Regions from separate parts of the Nocardioides palaemonis genome, predicted to be linked through region 2. Evidence: predicted binding sites of a transcription regulator. Region 2 holds the regulator's gene; the other holds the start of a gene.
What was found. The regulator LexA, encoded in region 2, represses DNA repair genes until DNA is damaged. The targets are predictions, from matches to a motif close to TCGAACANNTGTTCGA.
Positions count from the first base shown of each region.

Region 1: KDN32_RS06200 (HNH endonuclease signature motif containing protein) is a predicted target of LexA. The motif match lies at 2,919-2,934, and genes of this name have one in related genera.

Region 1 is NZ_JAGVQR010000001.1:1,266,330-1,277,631, reverse strand. It holds gene KDN32_RS06225 (serine/threonine protein kinase) at 1-377, opposite strand, end outside; gene KDN32_RS06220 (lysoplasmalogenase) at 461-1,147, shown strand; gene KDN32_RS06215 (VOC family protein) at 1,158-1,547, opposite strand; gene KDN32_RS06210 (ArsR/SmtB family transcription factor) at 1,544-1,825, opposite strand; gene KDN32_RS06205 (phytanoyl-CoA dioxygenase family protein) at 1,918-2,844, shown strand; gene KDN32_RS06200 (HNH endonuclease signature motif containing protein) at 3,120-4,448, shown strand; gene KDN32_RS06195 (NERD domain-containing protein) at 4,720-5,304, shown strand; gene KDN32_RS06190 (sensor histidine kinase) at 5,366-6,499, shown strand; gene KDN32_RS06185 (response regulator) at 6,496-7,140, shown strand; gene KDN32_RS06180 (DUF2306 domain-containing protein) at 7,119-7,790, opposite strand; gene KDN32_RS06175 (branched-chain amino acid aminotransferase) at 7,874-8,959, opposite strand; gene KDN32_RS06170 (hypothetical protein) at 8,965-9,915, opposite strand; gene KDN32_RS06165 (3-isopropylmalate dehydrogenase) at 9,925-11,013, opposite strand; gene KDN32_RS06160 (hypothetical protein) at 11,024-11,164, opposite strand.
Region 2 is NZ_JAGVQR010000001.1:456,650-467,951, forward strand. It holds gene KDN32_RS02225 (M14 family zinc carboxypeptidase) at 1-335, opposite strand, end outside; gene secD (protein translocase subunit SecD) at 499-2,790, shown strand; gene KDN32_RS22775 (hypothetical protein) at 2,884-3,012, shown strand; gene KDN32_RS02235 (ATP-dependent DNA helicase) at 3,081-5,087, shown strand; gene KDN32_RS02240 (DivIVA domain-containing protein) at 5,069-5,470, opposite strand; gene KDN32_RS02245 (sulfotransferase family protein) at 5,470-6,201, opposite strand; gene KDN32_RS02250 (NAD(P)/FAD-dependent oxidoreductase) at 6,494-7,711, opposite strand; gene lexA (transcriptional repressor LexA) at 7,824-8,546, opposite strand; gene KDN32_RS02260 (SDR family NAD(P)-dependent oxidoreductase) at 8,671-9,465, shown strand; gene KDN32_RS02265 (NAD(P)/FAD-dependent oxidoreductase) at 9,562-10,770, opposite strand; gene KDN32_RS02270 (LysM peptidoglycan-binding domain-containing protein) at 11,031-11,302, shown strand, end outside.

The DNA.
Region 1 (11,302 bases), 810 kb from region 2:
GCCTCGGCGAGGCAGTCGGCGAACCACAGCAGGTCGTCGCCCTCGAGCGGACCCTCCTCCTGCACGTGGTCGTGCAGCGAGAGCCCCGGGACGTAGCGGGTGGCGACGAACGGGATCTCGCCCCACGGGTCGGCGTCGACGATCTCCGCGATCCGGCGGCTGCGGATCCGGCTCAGCGAGCTCACCTCGCGGGCCAGCCGACGGCGCGCCTCGTCGTCGCCGACCACGTGCGGGCGCAGCACCTTGATCGCGACCGGTCGCTCCCCCGGCTTCTGGCCGAGGTGGACCACGCCCATGCCGCCCTCGCCGAGGCGGGCGCGCAGCGCGTAGCCGCCGACGGTCAGACCGGGCGGCGGCGCCTTCGGGGACGTCGTCACGGGACGATGGTACGGGCGCGGCTGCGGCATCCCCCGCACCCGCGCGTCTGGCCCCGCGCCGCGTCCGGCCCCATGATGGCGCCGTGCCCAGCGCCCGCGCCCTCGTCCGCCCCGCCGCCTACGTCGCCCTCGCCGTGGCCGACACCATCGCCGCCGGCCGCGGGCCGACCGCGCGACGCCTGAGGTACGTCCTCAAGCCCGCGCTGATGCCTGCGCTGGCGTGGGCGTCCGCCGAGCACGCCGACGGCTCGCAGCTGGCGCGGAGGACGACGGCCGCGCAGTGGCTGTCGTGGGGCGGCGACGTCGCCCTGCTCGGCGACGGCGAGCGGGCGTTCCTCGCCGGCGTCGGGTCGTTCTTCGGCGCGCACGTGGCCTACGTCGCCGGCTTCCTCTCGGTGCGCGACCCCGAGCCTGGCTGGTCCGACCTCCGGCTCCCGCTCGCGCTGTGGGCCGCCGCGGCGCCGGTGATGGGACTCGCGGCCGGGCGGCAGGACCCGTCGCTGCGCGCGCCGGTCACGGCGTACGCCACGGTCCTCAGCGCGATGTTCGCCGCGTCCCGGCTGGTCGACCGGTCGCTCCCCCGCTCCTCGCAGCGGGCGCTGCGGGCCGGCACCGCGCTCTTCGTGGTCTCGGACACCGTGCTCGCGACCCAGGCGTTCGTGCTGGCGCGACCACGGCCGGCGATCGACGCGTTCGTGATGGCGACCTACACGGCCGGGCAGGGGCTGATCGCCGCAGGGGTGGCAGGGAGCTCCCAGCGGGCGACCTGACCTGGCCCGGTCAGCCGGTGCGCTGCGCCAGCTGGAGCAGGTTGCCGCACGTGTCGTCGAGGACCGCGACGATGACCGGGCCCACGTCGGTCGGCGGCTGGGTGAAGGTGACGCCGAGCGCGGTGAGGCGCTGGTGCTCGGCGTCGATGTCGTCGACCCCGAGCACGCACCAGGGGATGCCGTCGGCGGCGAGCGCGTCGGTGAACGGCGCCACCGCGGGGTGGCCCTTGGGCTCGAGCGAGACCTCGGTGGCGGCGTCGCTGTCCCCCAGCCGGACCGTGAGCCAGCGGTGCTCACCCAGCGGGACGTCCGCGGTGACCTCGAAGCCGAGGGTGCCGGCGTAGAAGTCGAGCGCCTGCTGCTGGTCGTCGACGAAGATGCTGATGGTCTGGAGCTTCACGTGCCTGCCTTCCGGGTGGGCCACCGCTCGGCGATCTCGGCGAGCGGGGTGGTGTCGATGGTGTGGAGCTTGTAGCGACCCCGTCGCTCCACCGTGACGAGCCCTGCCGACTCGAGGACGTCGAGGTGCTGCGACACCGCCTGGCGCGTCGGGGTCAGGTCGTGCTTCATCGCCAGGCGGGAGCAGAGCTCGAACAGCGTCTGCTCGTCGCGCTCGACCAGCTCGTCGAGCAGGGCCCGGCGCGTGCCGTCGGCGAGCGCCTTGTAGATGTCGGCCACGCCGGAACGTTAGGCAAGTGCTCACTTGCCTGTCAAGGACGACGGCCACAATTCGGGTGCGCACGCCCGCGCCGCGCGCGTAGAACCGACGCATGGACCTCGACCGCGCGCGGCAGACCTGGATCGACGACGGCTACGTGGTGCTGCCGGCGTACCTCCCGCCCGAGGTCCTCGAGCCGGCCGTCGCCGGGCTCGGCGACCTCTTCCCGTCGGCGGACGACTTCCACGACGGCGTCGACCCGGAGCGCAACGCGCGCTTCGTCGGCGACGGGTTCGACGGCATCGACGCCTTCCCGTTCGCCAGCCTCGCGGTCAGCCGGGTGCCCGTCAGCGAGGCGATGCGCGAGCTCGCGACGACCCTGCTCGCCACCCCGGACGTCCGCCTCTACTCGGCCGAGGCCTGGGGGAAGTACGAGGGTGCGGCCGACTACGACCAGGACCTGCACCGCGACTACCTCAACCACACGATCCTCACGCCGTCGAGCGCACCGCAGTTCCGCCAGCTCGAGGTCTTCGTCTTCCTCTCGGAGGTGACCGTCGAGCTCGGGGCGCCGCGGATGGTGCGCCGCTCGGAGGTCACCGACGCGCTCCCGGCGCGGCCGAACTTCTTCCCGCGCTCCGACCCTGCCGACGCCGACGCCGACGCCGACGCCTTCGTCTCGACGGGACGGCCGGACCTCTACGAGCTCGAGGTCCCGGCGACCGGGCCGCCCGGGACGGTCGTGGCGTTCCAGCCGCAGACCGTGCACCGCGGATCGGCGATCACGCAGCCCCGGGGCGCGCGGTTCACCATGCACGTCAGCTATCGGCCCGCTGCCGCGGAGTGGGCGCAGCGCCACGCCTGGGCCGACCGCAGCCACGACGACCACTGGTACGCCTTCGTCGACCAGGCCGGTCCCCGCGAGCTGGCTCTCCTCGGGTTCCCCGAGCCGGGGCACGCGTACTGGACGGACGAGACGCTCGAGGGCGTCGCGCAGCGCTACCCGGGCCTCGACCTGACGCCCTGGCGCCAGGGTTAGGTCGGCAGCGGTCATCGCGACGCGAGCGTGGGCCTCGTGGGCCTCGTTGGCCTGCGCCACTCTCTGCACAGGCTACGAACACCCTTGCGAAAAGTGTGTGAGTGGCGTAGCGTGGTCCTCACGTCTCCGAGACTTCCGGGTAGTCGAATGCCGGGGTGGGGGGAGGCGAGCCGCGAGGGTCATGTAATTGCCTCCCCAGCTGGGGGCCTCCAGGAGCGACGACCGTGATTCGACCGTGCACGCGCACGATCGACCGTCGTCGAGAGGAGGCCGCAGTGACCCACCCGATCATCACCACCGCGGGCCTCATCGACGACGCGCTCAAAGCGGTCGTCGACGCCAACCCGACGTTCATGTCGACGACCGAGAAGGCCGACGCCCTGCGTGAGCTCGTGCGGCTCGAGTCGCGCGTCACCGAGCTGCGCCTGCGTGTCATGGCCGACGCCGCCGACGTCGCCGCGGAGACCGGCGCGCGCGACGCGGCGGACTGGCTGGCCCACGAGACCCGCCTCCGCCCGGAGGACGCGCGCGCCGACCTGCGGCTCGCCACCGCCCTCGACCGCGGTCGCCCCGAGGCGGGCGCTGCCCTGCGGGCGGGCGACGTGACGCCGGCGCAGGCGCGCGTCGTCGTCCGCGCCCTCGAGGACCTGCCAGCCGTGGTGCCCGCGGAGGTCGTCGACGAGGCGGAGCGGGTCCTGGTGGGACACGCGGCGCGCTTCGCCCCGAAGCAGCTCGCCCGCATCGGGCGCCACATCCTGTCGGTCGTGGCCCCGCACGTCGCCGACGAGGCCGAGGCGCAGCGCCTCGCCGCGCAGGAGCAGGAGGCGCGACGCCGCACCCGCGTCTCGCTGCGCCGCCAGGGCGACGGCACGACCCGCCTGTCGGCGCTGCTTCCCGACGCCATTGCCACGCGGCTCGCCCACTACCTCGAGGCCTTCGCCAACCCGCGCTGCGACGACTCCCCCTTCGGCGCTGCGGGCGTCGACCGCGACCCCCGCGTCGACCCCGACCCCGACGACGGGGCGACCGCGCACGACCCGGTCGCCCGCCTCCCCTACCCCCGGCGGCTCGGCGAGGCGTTCTGCCAGCTGCTCGAGTGCCTGGACCCCGGTCGGCTCCCGGTCCACGGCGGCGACGCGACCACGATCGTCATCACCATCGACCTCGACGCGCTCAGGTCCGGGATCGGTGCCGGTGACCTGCTCGGCGCCGGGACAGTTCCGAGCGACGCCCACCACGACCCGTGCGCGGGCGAGCACCTGAGCGCGGGCGAGGTCCGGCGGCTCGCCTGCAACGCCCGGATCCTCCCCGCCGTGCTCGGCGGCGCCTCCGAGGTCCTCGACCTCGGCCGCGCGCAGCGCCTCTTCACCGCCGCCCAGCGCCGCGCGCTGCTGCTGCGCGACCGCACCTGCCGGGCCGAGGGCTGCGACATCCCCGGCACGTGGTCCGAGGCCCACCACTGGGTGCCGTGGTCGGCCGACGGCCCCACCGACCTCGCCAACGGCGTCCTGCTCTGCTCCCACCACCACCATCGCGCCCACGACCCCGCCTTCTCGACCGAGAGGCTTGCCAACGGCGACGTCAGGTTCGCCAGGCGGACGTGAGGAGACTCGAGTTGGGTCAATTCCGTCCGGCTGAGCTGGATGCGTGGTGAGATCGGTCGGCAGACGACTGATCGGGGGATCGATGGGCGGAACCACGTCCTATCCGAAGCGCGAGCTCGGCCGGTTGCGTCGATCGTGGCTCAGACGCAACCCAGTCCCCGTCCTGCTGGTGGTCTCGGCCCTCTCTGTGTTCGTGCTGCTCACCTCATGGGCTGCCGTGCGGTTCGGGAGCTCAGCCGCCTGGTACGCGATCGGACTCGCACACGCAGCGGTGGCAGCCGCCTTCCTCCACCTCCTCAACACGGCCGTCCTCGCCCACGAGCCGCGCGCGATCCACCACCTGCGTGGGAGCTGGGGCGAGGACAACACCCGCTCGGAGCTGGAGGCTGCGAGGAAGAAGAAGCTGGTCTGGGGATGGGTCGACAGCATCACGCTCCGGGCTGGCGACCTGGACCACGTGGTCATCACCCGCAACGGTGGCGTGGTCGTCCTCGACTCGAAGTTCCACACGTCGGTCACCACCGCGAGCGTGGCGGCGATGACTGCGTCGGCTGCGCGAGCGCGTGTCCGCACCGAGGCGCTCGCCCGCACGCTCCTCAAGCCCGAGGCCCACGGTCGACGGCGAGCGAATCGCACCAGCGTGTCGGTGACGTCCTGCATCGTCCTGTGGGGACCCGCTCGCCACGGTGTGCCGGAGGGCTTCCAGGCCGACGGGGTGCACTTCGTGGACGGAAGGCGCCTGTGCGAGTGGCTCTCGGCGCTTCCGCCGTCCGCAGTCTCCGAGGAGGCTGCGCGGGAGTTCCTGCAAGGCCTCACGGCCTTCCGAGCAAGGATGCAGCTCGACGTCGCGCGATGACCCACCCGTCTCGGTCATCCGGCCGATACGCGACCACCTCGCCCGCCACTACGGTTCAGGCGTGCCTCCCTTCCTGCGCCAGCTCTGGCACCTGCCCGCGGCTCCGGGCGCGCGCGGACGCACGCAGGTCGACGTCGGGCTCGTCGTCTACTTCGCCGTCCACGGCATCCTGGAGACGGTCGTCGGCCCGGACGACCGAGCCTGGCGGTGGGTGGCGCTCGCCACCTTCCTGGTGTGGCTGCCCACGCTGCTCGTGCGCCGCACCCACACCCTCGTGCCCATCACGGTCTTCTCGGCGATGGCGGTCGTCCAGCTCGCCGTCGGGGTCGCCTCCGGGAGGCAGCCGGCCGACCTCACGGCGGGGGTGGCCGCCCTGATGATCCCGTTCGCGCTCGCCCGCTGGGCGCGCGGGCGCGACGCCGTCGTCGGGATCGGCCTCTTCGCGGCGGTCGCCGGCATCGCGCTGGTCACCCAGACGACCTCGACCGGCGACCGGGTCGGCGGCCTCGCCGTCGTCGTCGCCTCGGTGGCGCTCGGTGCGGTCTTCCGGTCGCGGGCGGTGCTGCAGGTGCGCGAGCTCGGCGACGTACGCCGCGACGAGCGCGAGCGGCTGGCCCGCGACCTGCACGACACGGTCGCCCACCACCTCACCGCCATCGCGATCAGTGCGCAGGCGGGCCTCGCGGTCGCCGACACCGACCCGGAGGCGGCCAAGAGGGCGCTGCGGCGCATCGACGAGGAGGCCAGCCGGACGCTCGCGGAGACGCGCACCGTCGTCCGCGCGCTCCGCGAGGAGGGCGACGTCCCCGAACGCCCGCTCGACGACCTGGCCGGGCTGGCCGGCGCGGGCGACGGCGGACCGGCTGTCGACGTCCGCCTCGACGACGTCGACGGCCTCTCCCCCACGACCGCAGCGGCCCTCCACCGGATCGCGCAGGAGGCGGTGTCCAACGCCCGGCGGCACGCGCTCGACCCGACCCGGGTGGACGTGCGGGTCGTCCGCCGCGGCACCGACGTCGAGCTGACCGTGCACGACGACGGCCGCGGCCGGCCCCCGCAGGGCGCGGGCTTCGGGATCGTCGGCATGACCGAGCGCGCGGCGCTGCTCGGCGGCACCCTCGTCGCCGGCCCCGCGACCGGCGGCGGGTGGACCGTCCGCGCGGTGCTGCCCGAGCGGGCGGAGGACGCCTGGTGACGCTGCGCGTGCTGGTCGCCGACGACCAGGAGATCGTCCGCACCGGGCTGGCCACGATCCTCGGCGCCCAGGACGACATCGAGGTCGTCGCCGAGGCGGTCGACGGCCGCGACGCCGTCGAGCAGGCCCGGCGGCTGCGGCCCGACGTGTGCCTGCTCGACGTCCGGATGCCGCGGATGGACGGCATCGAGGCGACCCGGCTGCTGGCCGGCCCAGCGGTCGCCGACCCGATGGCCGTCGTGGTGGTCACCACCTTCGACCTCGACGAGTACGTCTACGGCGCGCTCCAGGCCGGAGCGCGCGGCTTCCTGCTCAAGGACTGCGGGCCGCAGGTGCTCGCCCACGCCGTGCGGGCCGCGGCGGACGGCGGCTCGCTCGTCGCGCCGTCGGTGACGACCCGGCTGCTCCGCGCGTACGCCACCCGCGACGCGCCGCGCGCGCCGGGCTCGCCGCTGACCGAGCGCGAGGAGGACGTGCTGCTCGTCGTCGCGCAGGGGCTGACCAACCACGAGATCGCCGCCGAGCTGCACGTCTCGCTGAGCACCGTGAAGACCCACCTCGGGTCGCTGATGGTCAAGCTCGGCGTGCGCAACCGGGTCGAGCTCGCGCTCTGGGCCTATCAGACCCGTCGGCTCGACTGACGCCGCTCGGAGCGGCGCACCAGCCACTCCGCGACGGCGAGGTTGACCGCCCAGGCGGCGCCCATCACGACCGCCTTCGGGTTGCCCGAGGGCTGGCCGACGACCGCGACCCACGGTCCCAGGAACAGCGCCTGCGTGCCGGCTCCCTGCGCCACGGCGTACGCCCGCGCCATCCAGCGCTGGTGGGTGCGGACGTCACGACGCCGGATCGCGACCAGCCCGAGCACCAGCCCGGCGACCATGACGGCGCCGAAGAGCAGCCGCAGCCACATCAGGGCGGTGTTGTCGTGCGCCGGCACGTCGGAGAACGCCGCCATCCACATCCCGCTCAGGCCGCCGGCGATGCCCGCGGGCACCAGCACCCGGCCGCTCCAGCGGTGCCACGCCGGTCGCCGGCGCCGGAAGGACGGCCACACCTGCAGCGCGCCCAGGACCAGGAACGTCGTGGCCCCGAGGATGTGCACGAGGATCGGCGCCGGCAGGTCGAAGAAGCGGGCGTTCTCCGCGGTGCGGCCGCCCGAGAGGTCGATCACCCGGAAGACGCCGCCCGCGGACGGCACGAGGGCGAGCAGCAGCAGGAGCGCCGGGATCCACCAGTCCCGGCGGGGACGGGTGGTCGGCTGGGCGGTGGCGGGCGCGGTCGTCGTCATGGGGACGAGCCTCGCGGTGCGCGGCGCCCACCGGATCGGCCCGCGGGCCGGTCCTCCTCGGCCGATCGGCCGAGGTCGGCGGATCAGCAGACCTTGTGCATCCAGCCGAAGGTGTCCTCGCTGCGGCCGAACTGCATGCCGACGAGCGCCTCGCGGATCCGCATGGTCAGGTCGGTGCTGGCCGGGGCCGGGGTGACGCCGTTCGGGGAGCGCAGCTCGCCGACGGGGGTGACTACGGCGGCGGTGCCGCAGGCGAAGACCTCGGTGATGTCGCCGGAGGCGACGCCGTCGCGCCACTCGTCGATGGAGACCTTGCGCTCCTCGACCGCGTGGCCGAGCTTGCCGGCGAGCTCGATGATCGAGGCGCGGGTGATGCCCTCGAGGATGGTCCCGGTCTCGGGCGTCACGACGTGGCCGTCGCGGTGCACGAAGAACAGGTTCATGCCGCCGAGCTCCTCGATGTAGCGGAACTCCTGGTCGTCGAGGAAGACGACCTGGTCGCAGCCCTGCTCGATCGCCTCGCGCTGCGCGGCCAGCGACGCGGCGTAGTTGCCGCCGGTCTTGGCCGCGCCCATGCCGCCACGCCCGGCGCGGGTGAAGGTCTCCGACAGCCAGAGGTTGACCGGCTTGATGCCGCCCTTGAAGTACGCACCCGCGGGCGAGGCGATCACCATGAACGTCACGTGCTGGGCGGGGCGCACGCCGAGGAAGGTCTCGGACGCGAACATGAACGGGCGCAGGTAGAGCGACTTCTCGCCGCCGCCGGACGCGGCGTTGTCGGGCACCCAGCGCTGGTCGGCCTCCACGAGCGCATCGACGCACGCCACGAAGTCGTCGACCGGCAGCTCGGGGAAGGCCAGGCGCTGGGAGGACCGCACCATGCGGGCGGCGTTCTGCTCGGGACGGAACGTCCAGACCGAGCCGTCCTCGTGGCGGTAGGCCTTCATCCCCTCGAAGGTCTCCTGGGCGTAGTGCAGGACCGCCGTGGCCGGGTCGAGGGTCAGCGGCCCGTAGGGCGTGATCCGCGCGGCGTGCCAGCCCGCGTCGGGCGTCCACTCCACCGTGAGCATGTGGTCGGTGAAGTGGGTCCCGAAGCCGGGGTTGGCGAGGATCTCGGCGAGCCGGGCGTCGTCGACGGGCGTGGGGTTGGCGGTGGTGCTGATCTGCATGGGGGTCAACCTATCCGGTAGGGGCGGTGCCAGATCTGGCCGTCGATGATCACGAAGAGCCGGTCGTCGGCCTCGACCGTCTCGCCGGGCCACTCGTCGTCCCAGGGCTGGGCTCGTACGCCGCCGCTGAGCCGACCCGGAGGCAGGGCTTCGGGGATCCAGGCGTCCTCGGCCCACGACCAGAGCTGGGGACCGGCGGCGCCCTGCAGCGCGACGAGGTGGTGGTCGAGCTGGGTGACGTGGGGCCAGTCGGGGTCGAGGTCCACGTCAGGTGCCGAGGCCGGACCCACGCCCGAGATCACCGGGTGGAGGTCGTGGTGACCGGCGAGGTGACGGGTGCCGTTGCTGGTCACGGCGTCCATCGCGCGCGGCGTCTCATGAGGGACCCACCCGGCAGCGCCGCTCCTCCACACCAGGCTGGTGCGGCCGTCGCCGCCCACGAGCGGTCCCGAGACCAGCATCTCGTCGAAGCTGTACGGGCTGACCCACAGGTCCACGTCCTCGACGTCGCCGACGACGCGCAGTCCCCGCCCGGGGTCCTGGCTCCCGTCGACGGACTCGCCCTGGACCAACCAGCCGTCGGCGCGGATGGTCAGCACGAGCACGTTCTCGTCGCTGTCGCAGACCGTCCACAGGCGGACCGCACCCTCGGTGGTGGAGTCCTCGATGCGGCCGTGGCACCCGCAGCCGGGCAGGTGCTCGCCGAAGAACTCGTGGGTGGTCAGCACCGGGTGGGCGCGGCCCACCACGACGTCGTACATCCCGCTGTAGTGGCAGGCCGAGGTCACCGGCCCGCTGCCCAGCGGCGTGATGGCCTTCTTCACCCCGGACGCGTCCAGCAGGACGGCCAGGGGGCGGTCGCCACGGGAGCCGTAGGCCACCGCCTGCTCGACGTGCCCGACCAGCAGGCCCGTGATGGTCGCTCCGTCGAGCTCGACCTGCCGCCAGTCGTCCACGTGAGCAGGCTAGAGGCGGGCCGCGATCGCGTCGCCGACCTCGCTCGTACGACGGGTCGTGCCCGGCGTGCGCTCGCGGAGGTCGGCGAGCACCGCCTCCTCGATCGCGGCGGCGGCGTCCGCGTGGCCGAGGTGGTCGAGGAGCAGCGCTCCGGAGAGGATCGCAGCGGTCGGGTCGGCCTTCTGCTGGCCGGCGATGTCGGGCGCGGAGCCGTGGACCGGCTCGAACATCGAGGGGGCCGTCCGGTCGGGGTTGACGTTGCCGGAGGCGGCCAGGCCGATGCCGCCGGTGATGGCGGCGGCGAGGTCGGTGACGATGTCGCCGAAGAGGTTGTCGGTGACGACGACGTCGAAGCGGGCGGGGTCGGTGACCATGAAGATCATGGCCGCGTCGATGTGGATGTAGTCGGTGGTCACGTCGGGGTGCTCCGCGGCGACCTGCTCGAACAGCCGCCACCACAGCGACCCGGCGTTGACGAGCACGTTGGTCTTGTGGACCAGCGTGACCTTCCTGCGCGGGCGCTTCTCGGCGCGGGCGAAGGCGTCGCGGATCACGCGCTCCACGCCGTAGGCGGTGTTGACCGACACCTCGGTGGCGATCTCGGCCGGCGTTCCGACGCGCAGCGCGCCGCCGTTGCCGGTGTAGGGGCCCTCGGTGCCCTCGCGGACCACCACGAAGTCGATGTCGCCCTTCGCCAGCACGTCGTCGGCCAGGGGTGAGGCCGTGCCGGGGAACAGGCGCGACGGACGGAGGTTGACGTAGTGGTCGAGCTCGAAGCGCAGCCGCAGCAGCAGCCCGCGCTCGAGGATGCCCGGCGGCAGGTTCGGGTCGTTGGGCTTGCCGCCGACCGCCCCGAGCAGGATCGCGTCGTGCCCGCGGATCTCCGCGAGCACCGAGTCCGGGAGCACCTCGCCGGTGGCGAGGTAGCGCTCCGCGCCGAGGTCGTAGCGCGTGGGCTCGAGCTTCACCGGCGAGGCGACCTCCAGGACCTTGAAGGCCTCGGCGGTCACCTCCGGGCCGATGCCGTCGCCGGGGATGACGGCGAGGCTCTGGGCTCCGGAGGCCGGTGCGGACGCGTGCTGCTGGGTGTCGGACATGCCGGCGAGGCTAGTTGTCGTCCGGACGCTGCGCGCCGTTGTCTCGCAGGTCAAGCGCGGTCTGCAGGGCGGCGGTGACGTTCTCGGCGCTGCGCGGGTTCTCCGGGTCGTGCGCGGCGGGGCCCCAGCTGTCGGGATACAGGTCGTACATCGAGATCACTCCTCGGGTGACGAGACGGTGGTGGTCGGGTGGTGCTGCCCGAAGCCACCGACACCGCGGCGGGTGGAGGAGCGAGGAGTGCGGGGGTCACCCGGTCCGGCTCCCGGCCTGGCGTGTGCGGATCGCGCA
Region 2 (11,302 bases):
ACCGTCACCTTCCAGGTGAAGCCGGCGTCGCGGAGCGTCTGGGCGTCCTGCGCGTCGTGCAGGACCACCTCGATGCCGCGCTGGTCGGCGTGCTCGGTGACATCGAGGCCGAGGTCGATGACCTCGTTGCGGTCGGCGACCTCCGGCGCCTTCACCATCACCACCTGGGTGGGGTCGTCGGACGAGGCCCGCGCGACCTCGCGCGCGCCGTCGTCGGGCGCGGCGCTGCCCGTGCTGCCCACCGCCACCCCCGCGCCGGCGGTGAGCCCGGCGGCGACCAGCGCCGTGACGGCGGCCAGCCGGGTCGATCTGGACGTGCTCCTGCGTGTGCTCATGTGCCCTCCCGAGAGCGCGACCGCGGGTCGGCCGCAGATCCGTCCACACAACACCCGCCCGCGCGCGATGTCGAGGGTCCGGAACCAACTGGCCCGGTCGGCCGTTGAACGCTTCCGTGCCCTGATTCGGGGCAACGGAGTCTCGTGGTGGAGGATGTCGCGCATGTCACGTGGTGTGTGGATCCGCTTCGTCCTCGTGCTCGGCCTGCTGGCCGGGTGCGTGGCGCTGGCGATCAACGTCAAGCCCAATCTCGGTCTCGACCTGAAGGGCGGCGCGCAGTTCGTCTTCCAGGCGGAGGGCACCGACCAGACCCCGGCGACCTCGGAGAACGTCGACAAGACGCTCAGCGTGCTCCGCGGCCGCGTCGACGCGCTCGGCGTCGCGGAGTCGACGCTGGTGCGCCAGGGCGAGAACCGGATCCTCGTCGAGCTGCCCGGTGTCACCTCCGACAAGGAGGCGCAGGACGCCGAGGACAAGATCGGCCAGACCGCCAAGCTGACCATCCACGAGGTCCTCAAGACCACCGAGCCGGACGCCAAGCCCGACAAGAAGGGCGACCAGGTCCTGCCGTCCGACCAGGGCGACACCCTCGAGATCGGTCCCACGGTCATCCCCGGCGACGAGATCACCTCCGCCGCGGCCGAGCAGCCGCAGCAGAGCGTCGAGTGGGTCGTCTCCATCGACTTCAACGGCAAGGGCGGCAACACCTGGGCCGACATCACCGGCAAGGCCGCCTGCAACCCGTCCGGCGACCCGAAGCGCCGCATCGCGATCGTGCTCGACGGTGAGATCATCTCCTCGCCCGAGGTGCAGACCTCCGTCGGCTGCGACGTTGGCATCCGCGGCGGCGGCACCCAGATCACCGGCAACTACACGGTGAGCCAGGCCAAGGACCTCGCCGCGCTGATCGAGGGCGGATCGCTGCCGCTGGAGCTCAAGGCGATCTCCGACCGCCTCGTCGGCCCGTCGCTCGGCGCCGCGGCGATCGACGCCTCGGTCGAGGCCGGCATCATCGGCATCATCCTGACCGGCCTGTTCATCATCGTCGTCTACCGGCTCGTGGGCTTCGCCGCGACCATCGCGCTCGCGTCCTACGCCCTGCTCGCCTACGCGATGCTCGTCGGGCTCGGGTCCACGCTGACCCTGCCCGGCCTCGCCGGCTTCGTGCTCGCGATCGGCATGGCGATCGACGCCAACGTGCTGGTCTTCGAGAGAGCGAGGGAGGAGTACGCCGCGTACCCCTCCGCCGGTCTGCGGCGGGCGCTCGCGGTCGGCTTCAACAAGGCGTGGAGCGCGATCATCGACTCCAACGTCACCACCCTGCTGGCCGCGGGCCTGCTCTTCTTCCTCGGCTCCGGCCCGATCAAGGGCTTCGGCGTCACGCTGACCATCGGTGTCGTCGCCTCGATGGTCTCGGCGCTGATCATCGCCCGGGTGCTCTGCGACCTCGCCGTCGCCAACCGCCCGGTGTCGCGCCGCCCGGCCGTCAGCGGTCTCGGCAACATCGGCCGCGTCCGGACCTGGCTCGACCGCAAGAACCCCGACCTGATGAAGCGGCGCAGGACCTGGGTCAGCATCTCGGCAGCGGCGCTCGTCCTGTCGGTCGTCGGCATCGCGACCCAGGGCCTGCAGCTCGGTGTCGAGTTCACCGGTGGCCGCCAGCTCGACTACTCGCTGAGCAAGGACGTCACCATCGACCAGGCCCGCGCCGCCGTCTCCGACGCAGGGTTCCCCGAGGCGGTCGTGCAGACCGCCGACACCGGCGACACCGCCTTCACTGTGCGGACGGGCAGCATCACCAACGACGAGGAGCAGCAGATCGAGGCGGAGCTCGCCAAGGTCGGCGGCGACGTCACCAAGGTCGACGACCAGACGATCGGGTCCTCGCTCGGCAAGGAGCTGCGCAACAACGCGCTCATCGCCTTCGGGCTCGCGTTCCTCGCCCAGCTGCTCTACCTCGCGATCCGGTTCAAGTGGACCTTCGGCGTCTCGGCGGTGGTCTCGATGGCCCACGACGTGATCCTCGTCGTCGGCCTCTTCGCCTGGCTCCACAAGCCGATCGACGGCATCTTCCTCGCCGCGGCGATGACCATCGTCGGCCTCTCGGTCAACGACACCGTCGTCGTCTTCGACCGCATCCGCGAGCGCTGGTGGGGCTCCAAGCCCGAGGAGAAGTTCGACGACATCGCCAACAAGGCCTGCGTCGAGACCGTGCCCCGCACGGTCAACACCGGCCTCGGCGCGATGTTCATCCTCGCCGCGCTCGCCGTCCTCGGCGGCGACTCGCTGCAGGACTTCGCGATCGCGCTGCTCGTCGGCCTGATCGTCGGCACGTACTCGTCGGTCTTCCTCGCCACCCCGCTGCTCACCTACTTCCACGAGAGGTTCCCGATGAGCCGGGTCAAGAAGGAGAAGGTCGTCCGCGCACCGGAGGACTCCGGCGCGGTCGTCTGACCTCGCCCCGCCCCACCCGACGAAGCCCCCGCCCCGGCGGGCGCCTCGTCGCGTCCAGACCCCGCTCTTGCCGTGACGGCGTACGCTCGCCGCATGCTGTGGTTCCTCGTCATCGTCGTCCTGGGCGTCGTCGCGTGGCGCTACCGGGTCAAGCTCCTCGCCCGGATCCTCGGCCAGCCCGAGCGCCGCATCGAGCGCCAGATCGGCCGCAAGAAGCCCTGACCCGCACCCGTCCGCGGCGCGTTGTGGATGGCGTACGCCGCGGTGTCGGGGGCGCCCCGTAGGGTTCTCTGGTGCCCGAGACCGCCACCGCCGCCAGCCCCGTCACCGAGGTCCTGGCGAAGGCGGTCACCGCGCTCGGCGGGCAGCAGCGCGACGGCCAGGTGCAGATGGCCAGCGAGGTCGCCGAGGCGATGGAGGAGGGTCGCCACCTCCTCGTCCAGGCCGGCACCGGCACCGGCAAGTCGCTGGGCTACCTCGTGCCGGCGATGCTCCACGACAAGCGCGTCGTCGTCGCCACCGCGACCCTCGCCCTCCAGCACCAGCTCGTCGAGCGCGACCTCCCGCGCCTGGTCGAGGCGGTCAAGGACGTGCCCGGGATCGACACGTCGTACGCCGTGCTCAAGGGCCGCTCCAACTACGCCTGCCTCCACCGCATCCGCGCCGGCGTGCCCGACGACCAGGGCACCCTCGTCGACGTGCCGCTCGGCGCGATGGCCGAGAAGGTCCTCGAGCTGCGGTCGTGGGCGGAGGAGGAGGCCGAGGGCGGCGGCAGCGGCGAGCGCGACAACGCCCCGCGCCACACCGACCGCGAGTGGCGCCAGGTCTCGGTCAACCACCGCGAGTGCCTCGGCGCGACCAAGTGCCCGTTCGGCCAGGAGTGCTTCGCCGAGCTGGCCAAGGAGAAGGCCCAGCGCAGCCACCTCGTCGTCACCAACCACTCCCTCCTCGCGATCGACGCGATCGAGGACGTCCCGATGATCCCCGACTACGACACGGTGGTCATCGACGAGGCCCACGAGCTCGTCGCGCGCGTCACCCAGGCCGCCACCGACGAGCTCGGCGCGGGCGACGTCGAGCGCGCGGCCCGCCGCGCCAGCCGCTGGGCCGACGACGCCGGCGGCGACCCGGCCGGCGACCTCGAGGACGCGGGCGCCCAGCTCGCCGAGGCGTTCGCCGCGCTGCCCGCCGGGCGGATCGACACGGTCCCGCCCCAGCTCTCCGACGCGCTGGTCGCGGTGCGCGACGCCGCCCGCGCGACGCTGTCGGCGTTCCCGCGCGAGTCCGGCGGTGAGGGGGAGGGTGACGCCGGCCGCACCCAGGCCAAGGGCATGGTGCAGGAGGTGTTCGTCAACGCCGAGCGGATGGCGGCCGGCTCCGACCGCGACGTGCTGTGGCTCGGCGAGGCGCGCGACCGGTTCCCGGCCCGCCTCCACGTCGCGCCCCTCCAGGTGTGGGGCCCGATGCGCGACAAGCTGCTCACCGACAAGACCGTCGTCTTCGCCAGCGCCACCCTCATGCTCGGCGGCGAGTTCGGCGCGGTCGCGACGTCGCTCGGCCTCAAGCCCACCGAGCGGGTCGGCCACCAGATCGCCACGACCGACGCCGACGACGCGCTGCCGTGGAAGGGCATCGACGTCGGCTCGCCGTTCGACTACGGCCAGCAGTCCATCCTCTACGTCGCCCGCCACCTGCCCCAGCCCGGCCGCGACGGCCTCGGGCCGGCCCAGCTCGACGAGATCTGCGACCTCGTCGACGCGCTCGACGGGCGCACCCTCGGACTGTTCTCGTCGCGCCGCGCCGCGGAGGCGGCCGCCGAGGTGGTCCGCCAGCGGCTCCCGCACCTCACCACGCTCGCGCAGGGCGACGCCCAGCTCCCCGAGCTCGCCAAGCAGTTCGTCGAGGACCCGCACACCTGTCTGTTCGGCACCCTCTCGCTGTGGCAGGGGCTCGACGTCCCGGGCGACACCTGCCAGCTGGTGATCATCGACCGGATCCCGTTCCCGCGGCCCGACGACCCGCTGATGTCGGCGCGCGCGAAGGCCGCCGACGACCGCGGCGGCAACGGCTTCATGGAGGTCTCGGCCACCCACGCCGCGCTGCTGATGGCGCAGGGCGCCGGTCGGCTGATCCGCACCACCACCGACCGCGGCATCGTCGCGGTCCTCGACCCGCGCCTCGAGACCGCCCGCTACGGCCGCTTCCTCAAGGCGTCGCTGCCGCCGATGTGGTCGACCACCGACCCGGCGCTCGTGCGCCAGGCGCTCAAGCGGCTCGGTCAGCCGAAGAGCGAGTAGGCCGCCAGCGCGAGCACGACCAGCACGGCCAGCACCAGGAGAGTCCTGCCGGAGCTGCCCGACCGGACCTCGGTGATCGCGGTCGAGGTCGTCGGGGCGTACGCCGGCTGCGGCGCGGCCGGCTGCTCCGCCGGGCCGGGCGCTCCTCCTGCGCCGCGCGCCCGGAGCTCGGCGACGACCTCGTCGAGCCAGTCGTCGACGGCCGCCATGTCGTAGCCGCCGCGCCCCGGGGTGAAGCGCATCGCGGTGATGTCGCCGGCGTCGATGCGGGGGCGGGGGAGCGCGAGGTTCTCGAGGATGTGGTCGACGGCGAGGTCGACCTGCTCGACGTCGTAGGCCTGGCGCAGCCGCGCCACCGGGAACGTCGGCCGGGAGACGCCCATCAGGCCGGCACCTCGTAGCCGAACACCTGGTAGTCGCGGCGGTACATCTGGCTCACCAGCTCCCTGAGCTCGTCGGACGCCCGGCGGTCCTGCCCGCCGGGCGCGGTCTGGTTCTGCGGCGCGCTCGGCACCGCCGGCGCCCCGATCCGCTCGCACACCTCGGCGAAGTCGCGGTCGAAGGTCTCGAGGCGCCCGACGAAGTCGACCCGGTTGAGGTCGATCATCCGGCTCTGCAGGGTGAGGTGCTGGTCGGTGCCGGGCACGGCGGAGAGGTCGTGGGTGGCGGTCCACCGGGCGAACTCCTCGATCGCCTGCATCCGCGCGTGGGTCTGCTCGTCGAAGCGGTAGTAGTTGTTGGCCACGACCTTGTCGCGCCACGCGGAGACGAACCGGTCGAGCGGGTCGCGGACGAACGCGAAGGCGAAGTAGTCGGCGAACGACGCCAGCGGGTAGCGCACCCGCATCGCGTGGTCGACGTCCATCGTCACGCCGTGGCTCTCGCAGTGGTGGCGGATGGTGCGCGTCGCGACCTTCGCCACCCGGAACCACACGAACCGGTGGCTGTGGCTCACCGTGAGGTTGTACGCCAGCGGGCTGAGCCAGGCAGATGTCTCGCCAGCCGCCGCGAGCCGCTCGACCTCCGCCTCGGCCGCCTGCGTCAGGCGGCGCCGGTTGCCCGCTCGGGTGTGGAAGACCTCGGGGGACGGCGCGGCGCCGGGGTGCTCGGACATCGCCGCGAGGCTACACGTGCCCGGACTGCCGTCCGTGGTTTCGAGGCTCGCTCCGCTCGCACCTCAACCACCGAAGCCTCGTTGGTTGAGGTGCGAGGAGCGCCAGCGACGAGCCTCGAAACCTGCGTCACCCGTCACCCGTCCGTGGTCTCGAGGCTCGCTCCGCTCGCACCTCAACCACCGAGACCTCGCTGGTCGAGGAACGACGAAGTCGTGTCACGAGACCCCGTCGCGTGACCGGGTCTCGTGACAGGCGCCAGGGCGCCTTCCTCGACCAGCGACGAGCGGCGCCTCAGCCGAAGGAGATCCGTCCCCGCAGGCTCTCCGGGTCTTCCAGCGGCGCGTCCTTGGTCTCCGCGATCACCTCGCGGGCCTTGTCGGTGCTGTCCCAGACGTTCCAGAGCAGCACGCCGCGCACGGAGCCGGACTTGAGGTAGTAGACGACGCCGGTGCCGAGCTCGCCGTCCTTCCAGTCCTCGACCATGTCGAGGTCCGACTTCGTCTCGCCGACGGCCTCGTAGCCGGCGTCGAAGAGGTCGGACCAGAAGATCGGCGTGTAGTCGTAGGCCTCGTCGGCGCCGGCCATCACCTTGCCGGCGTGCGCGCCGGACTTCTCGGCCTGGTCGACGTGCTCGACGCGGCGGCGGCCGAGCAGGGCGTCGGGGTAGGACGCGACGTCGCCCGCGGCGTACACGTCCTCGACGCTGGTGCGCAGGCGGTCGTCGACCACGACGCCGTTGTCGACCTCGAGGCCGGCGGCCTCGGCGAGCCCGGTGCGCGGCTGGACGCCGACCCCGATCACGGCCGCGTCGGCGACCACGTCGGTGCCGTCGTCGAGGCGGATCCGGACGCCGTCGCCGGTCTCCTCGCCGGTGCTGACCGACCCGTGGACGATCGTCACGCCGTGCTCGGCGAAGTCCTTGGTGAGGCTCGCGGCGAGCGCGCGGGGGAACATCTGCTCCTGCACGTCCTCGAGGTCGAGCACCAGCGTGACCGCGACGTCGTTCTGCACGAGGGCAGCGGCGATCTCGGAGCCGATGTAGCCGCCGCCGACGACCACGACGTGGCTGCCGGAGGTGGCGAGCGCGCGGAGCCGCTCGTAGTCGGCGGACGTGCGGTAGTAGACGACCCGCGGACCGGCCCCGAGCCCGAGGGTGCGGGGCTCGGCACCCGTGGCCAGCAGCAGCTTTCCGTAGCCGACCGACGTGCCGTCGGCGAGGCGTACGGCGTGGCCGGCCGGGTCGATCTCGGTGACGGTGGTGTCGAGGACGAGGTCGACGCCGTCGTCGTCGTTGAGGTCACCGGCGAGCGACTGGCCCTCGAGCGACTCGTCGTCCTTGAGCCAGAGGTCCTTCGACAGCGCCGGGCGGTAGACCGGGTCGTGGGGTTCGGAGCCGAGCACCGCGACCGTGCCCGAGGAGTCCTGCGAGCGGATCCCCTTCACGGCGCTGGCGGCGGCGACGCCTCCGCCGACGATGACGTAGTCGTAGGACTCCTGGACGTTGCTCATGCGCGCTCCCGACGGTTGGCTGTCCCGCCATCGTGTCCCGTCGGTGGTGGACATTCAACGGCCCTCCGCCCCGTGGGGTGGAGGGCCGTCGGAGGCCGTGCGCAGGGGAGGGTCAGACCCGGCGGAGCACCGCGGTGACGACGCCGAGGATGGTGGCGTTGTCGCCCGGGATCGGGTCGTACGCCGTGTTGTGGGGGAGCAGCCACACGTGGCCGTCCTTGCGCTGGAACGTCTTGACGGTCGCCTCGCCCTCGATCATCGCGGCGACGATCTGGCCGTTGCTGGCGGTCTGCTCCTGGCGGATCACGACGTAGTCGCCGTTGCAGATGGCCGCGTCGACCATCGAGTCGCCGGAGACCTCGAGCAGGAAGAGGGTGCCGTCGCCGACGAGCTGCTTGGGCAGCGGGAAGACGTCGGTGACCTGCTCCTCGGCGAGGATCGGGCCACCGGCGGCGATCCGGCCGACGACGGGGATGTTGACCGCGGACGGCGAGACGTCGCCGATGCCGGTCTCGTCGACGCCCGAGTCGTCGGCGCTGGAGATCGAGCGGCGCGCCGCCATCACCTCGGGCAGGAACACCTCGAGGGCGCGGGGCCGGTTGGGGTCGCGCTTGAGGAAGCCCTTGCCCTCGAGCACGCGCAGCTGGTGGGCGACGCTGGAGGACGAGGTGAGGCCGACCGCCTGGCCGATCTCGCGCATCGAGGGCGGGTATCCCTTGGTCTCGATCGAGTCCTTGATGGTGGCGAGCACGCGCTGCTGGCGCGGGGTCAGGCCGGTGGCGTCCGGCGGGCCGTCGGGCATCTCGATGACGTTCTTGTCGTCCTGCTTGGCCATCTGGCTCAGTCCTCCCGCATGGTGCCCCGCTCCGTCCGCCCGGACCGGGTGAGGCCACCGTAGACCTCCCGGCACCCGTGGATCAAACACCTGTTCGAAGCAGCGTGTCGCTAGCGTCGCGTCCATGACGGGTGCTGGGGCGACGAGCTGTGTGGTGACGGGTGGGGCGCGTGGGATCGGGCGCGGCATCGCGGAGCTGCTGGTCGCGCGTGGTCACCGGGTGGTCGTGAGCGATGTCGACGCCGAGGCGGTCGCCGCGACCGCCGCGGAGATCGGCGCGGTCGCCGGCCTCGCCCACGACGTACGCGACCCGGACGCGCACCGCGCGGTCGCGGCCGAGGCGGTGCGCCACGCGCCGCTCGCGGCGTGGTTCAACAACGCCGGCGTCGGCGACGACGGGACCCTCGCGGCGCTGACGGACGAGCAGGTGCGCCGGCTGGTCGAGGTCAACCTGCTCGGCACGATGTGGGGGACCCGTGCGGCGCTGGACGCGTTCGGGCCGCGCGGCGGCGACGTGGTCAACGTCGCGTCGCTCGCCGGCCTCACGCCCACGCCGGGCTACGCCGTCTACGGCGCCACCAAGGCGGGAGTGGTGGCGCTCAGCGGGTCGGTCAACGCCGAGTCGCCGCGGGGCGTACGCGTCCACGCGCTGTGCCCGGACGGCGCCGACACCGCGATGCTCGCCGCGCAGGACCCGGCCGGGATGGGTGCCCAGCTGGTGCACTCCGGTGGCGCGATCCTGAGCGTGTCGCAGGTCGCCGAGGCGGCGGTCGCGCTGCTCGGCTCGCGGCGGGTGGTGCGTACGGTGCCGGGCTGGCGCGGGGGAGTCGCGCGCAGCGCCGCGCTCGCCCCGGGCGTCTCGCAGCACCTCGTCGGGCTGTTCGCCGCGCAGGGTCGCCGCGCGATGAGGCGGCGCTGACTCTTCGCCGGGCAACCTACGGACGGCCCCCGGCTCCTCTGGGCCGGACGGCCGTCCCCTCGGTGCCCGGTGCGCGACCGGGCGTGGTCGCTCGGGTCAGGGCAGGCGCACCTGCCCGTGCTGCATCTTCCAGAGGAAGTACTTCTCGAAGCCGAGCTTCATCAGGTGTGCCTGCGGGCCCGGGATCAGCACCCCGTGCTTGCGCGGCGGCAGCATCTTGTCGGCCAGGATCACGACGCCGTTGTTGCCGGCGTCCATGACGCAGACGGCCGGGATGTCGCCGAACGCCTTGTGCTCCTTCGGCTCCTCGCCGCGGACCTGGGCGGCGATGTTGAGCGCCGCGACGTGGGCCTGCTGCTCGGTCGGGAAGCCGGTCTTCGGGATGCCGACCGGGGTCGGGGTCTGCCACGGGACGTCGACCGCGGCGGCGACGCCGACCGCGTACACGTCGTCGAACGCCTCGCTCTGGTAGGTGTCCCGGACCGTCACGAACCCGTTGGCGTCGCTCAGCTCACCGGCCTTCTGGACGACGTCCTGGCCGGAGAACGGCGGCACGATCATCGCGTAGCCGAAGTCGATCGTCCGTCCGTCGGCGAGCACGAGGCGGCCGTCGTCGACGTGGTCCATCGCGGTGTTGAGGACCGGTTCGATGCCCTCCTTCTTGAGGAACATCCCGAGCAGCGACTCGCCGTGGGGGAGCCCGCCGATGCCGAAGTGGCCGAGGAACGGCTCGGCGCTGACGTAGGTGAGCTTGACCTTGTCCTTCAGGCCGGCCTTCTTCAGCTGGTAGGAGGTGTTGAAGAGGAACTCGTAGGCCGCGCCGAAGCAGCCGGCGCCCTGGGTGGCGCCGATGACGACGTCGCCGGGGTTGTCCTTGAACCGGGTCCAGCCCTCACCGGCGTGGATCGCGTCCTCCATCGTGGTGATGGTGTGGGCGTTGCCGTCGGGGCCGAGGCCGGGGATCACCTCGAAGCGGTTGCGGTAGCCGGTGGCGATGACGAGGTAGTCGTAGTCCTGCGGGCCGGCGGTGGTCTGCACCCGCTTGGCGACCGGGTCGATCTCGGTGGCCTCGGCGTGCACGAAGTCGACGCCGTGCTCCTCGAACGTGGGGCCGACCTTGAAGGTGATGTCGGCGCGCGAGCGCTTGCCGAACGGCACCCAGATCAGGGAGGGCGTGAAGAGGAACTCGTCGGACGACGACACGACGGTGACGTCGACGTCTCCCTCGAGCTCGTGCTTGACCGTGAGCGCGGCGCTGAGACCTCCGAAGTTGCCTCCGAGGACCAGGACCTTCTTGCGGGACATGGGCGTGTCTCCTTCTCGTGTCGTCCTGCCTCGATGCTTCTCTCCCTCGTCCCTCCCCGGCAGGTGCGTTGGTCCCTCGATGTCGGGACGAATGGCGTCGAACATCTGTTCGTCCAGGTGCTTGACGCGTTCGAACAGGTGCTCTACCGTCGTACACGTGTTCGATCGAACGTCTGCTCGACACCGATCCACTGTCGGTGGTCATCACTAGACATTCCCTCGTCCGCACCGACCCGGCTGATCTTCCCCAGGAGGCCACCATGAGCACCCTCAGCCTTTCCCCCGCCTTCACCCCGGCTCCCGCCCGCGCCCGCTCCACGGTGCGCCTCACGCGGCGCGGCCGGCTCGTGGTCTTCCTGACCGCGCTCCTCGTGACCCTCGTCGTCGCGATCGCCCTCGCCGGTGGTGCCGTCGGCACCGACTCGGCGGGCGAGCAGGTCCCGACCGAGACCGTCACCGTCGCCCCCGGCGACACCCTCTGGGACATCGCCTCCGGCATCGCCGTCGACGGCGACGTGCGCGCCGCGATGAC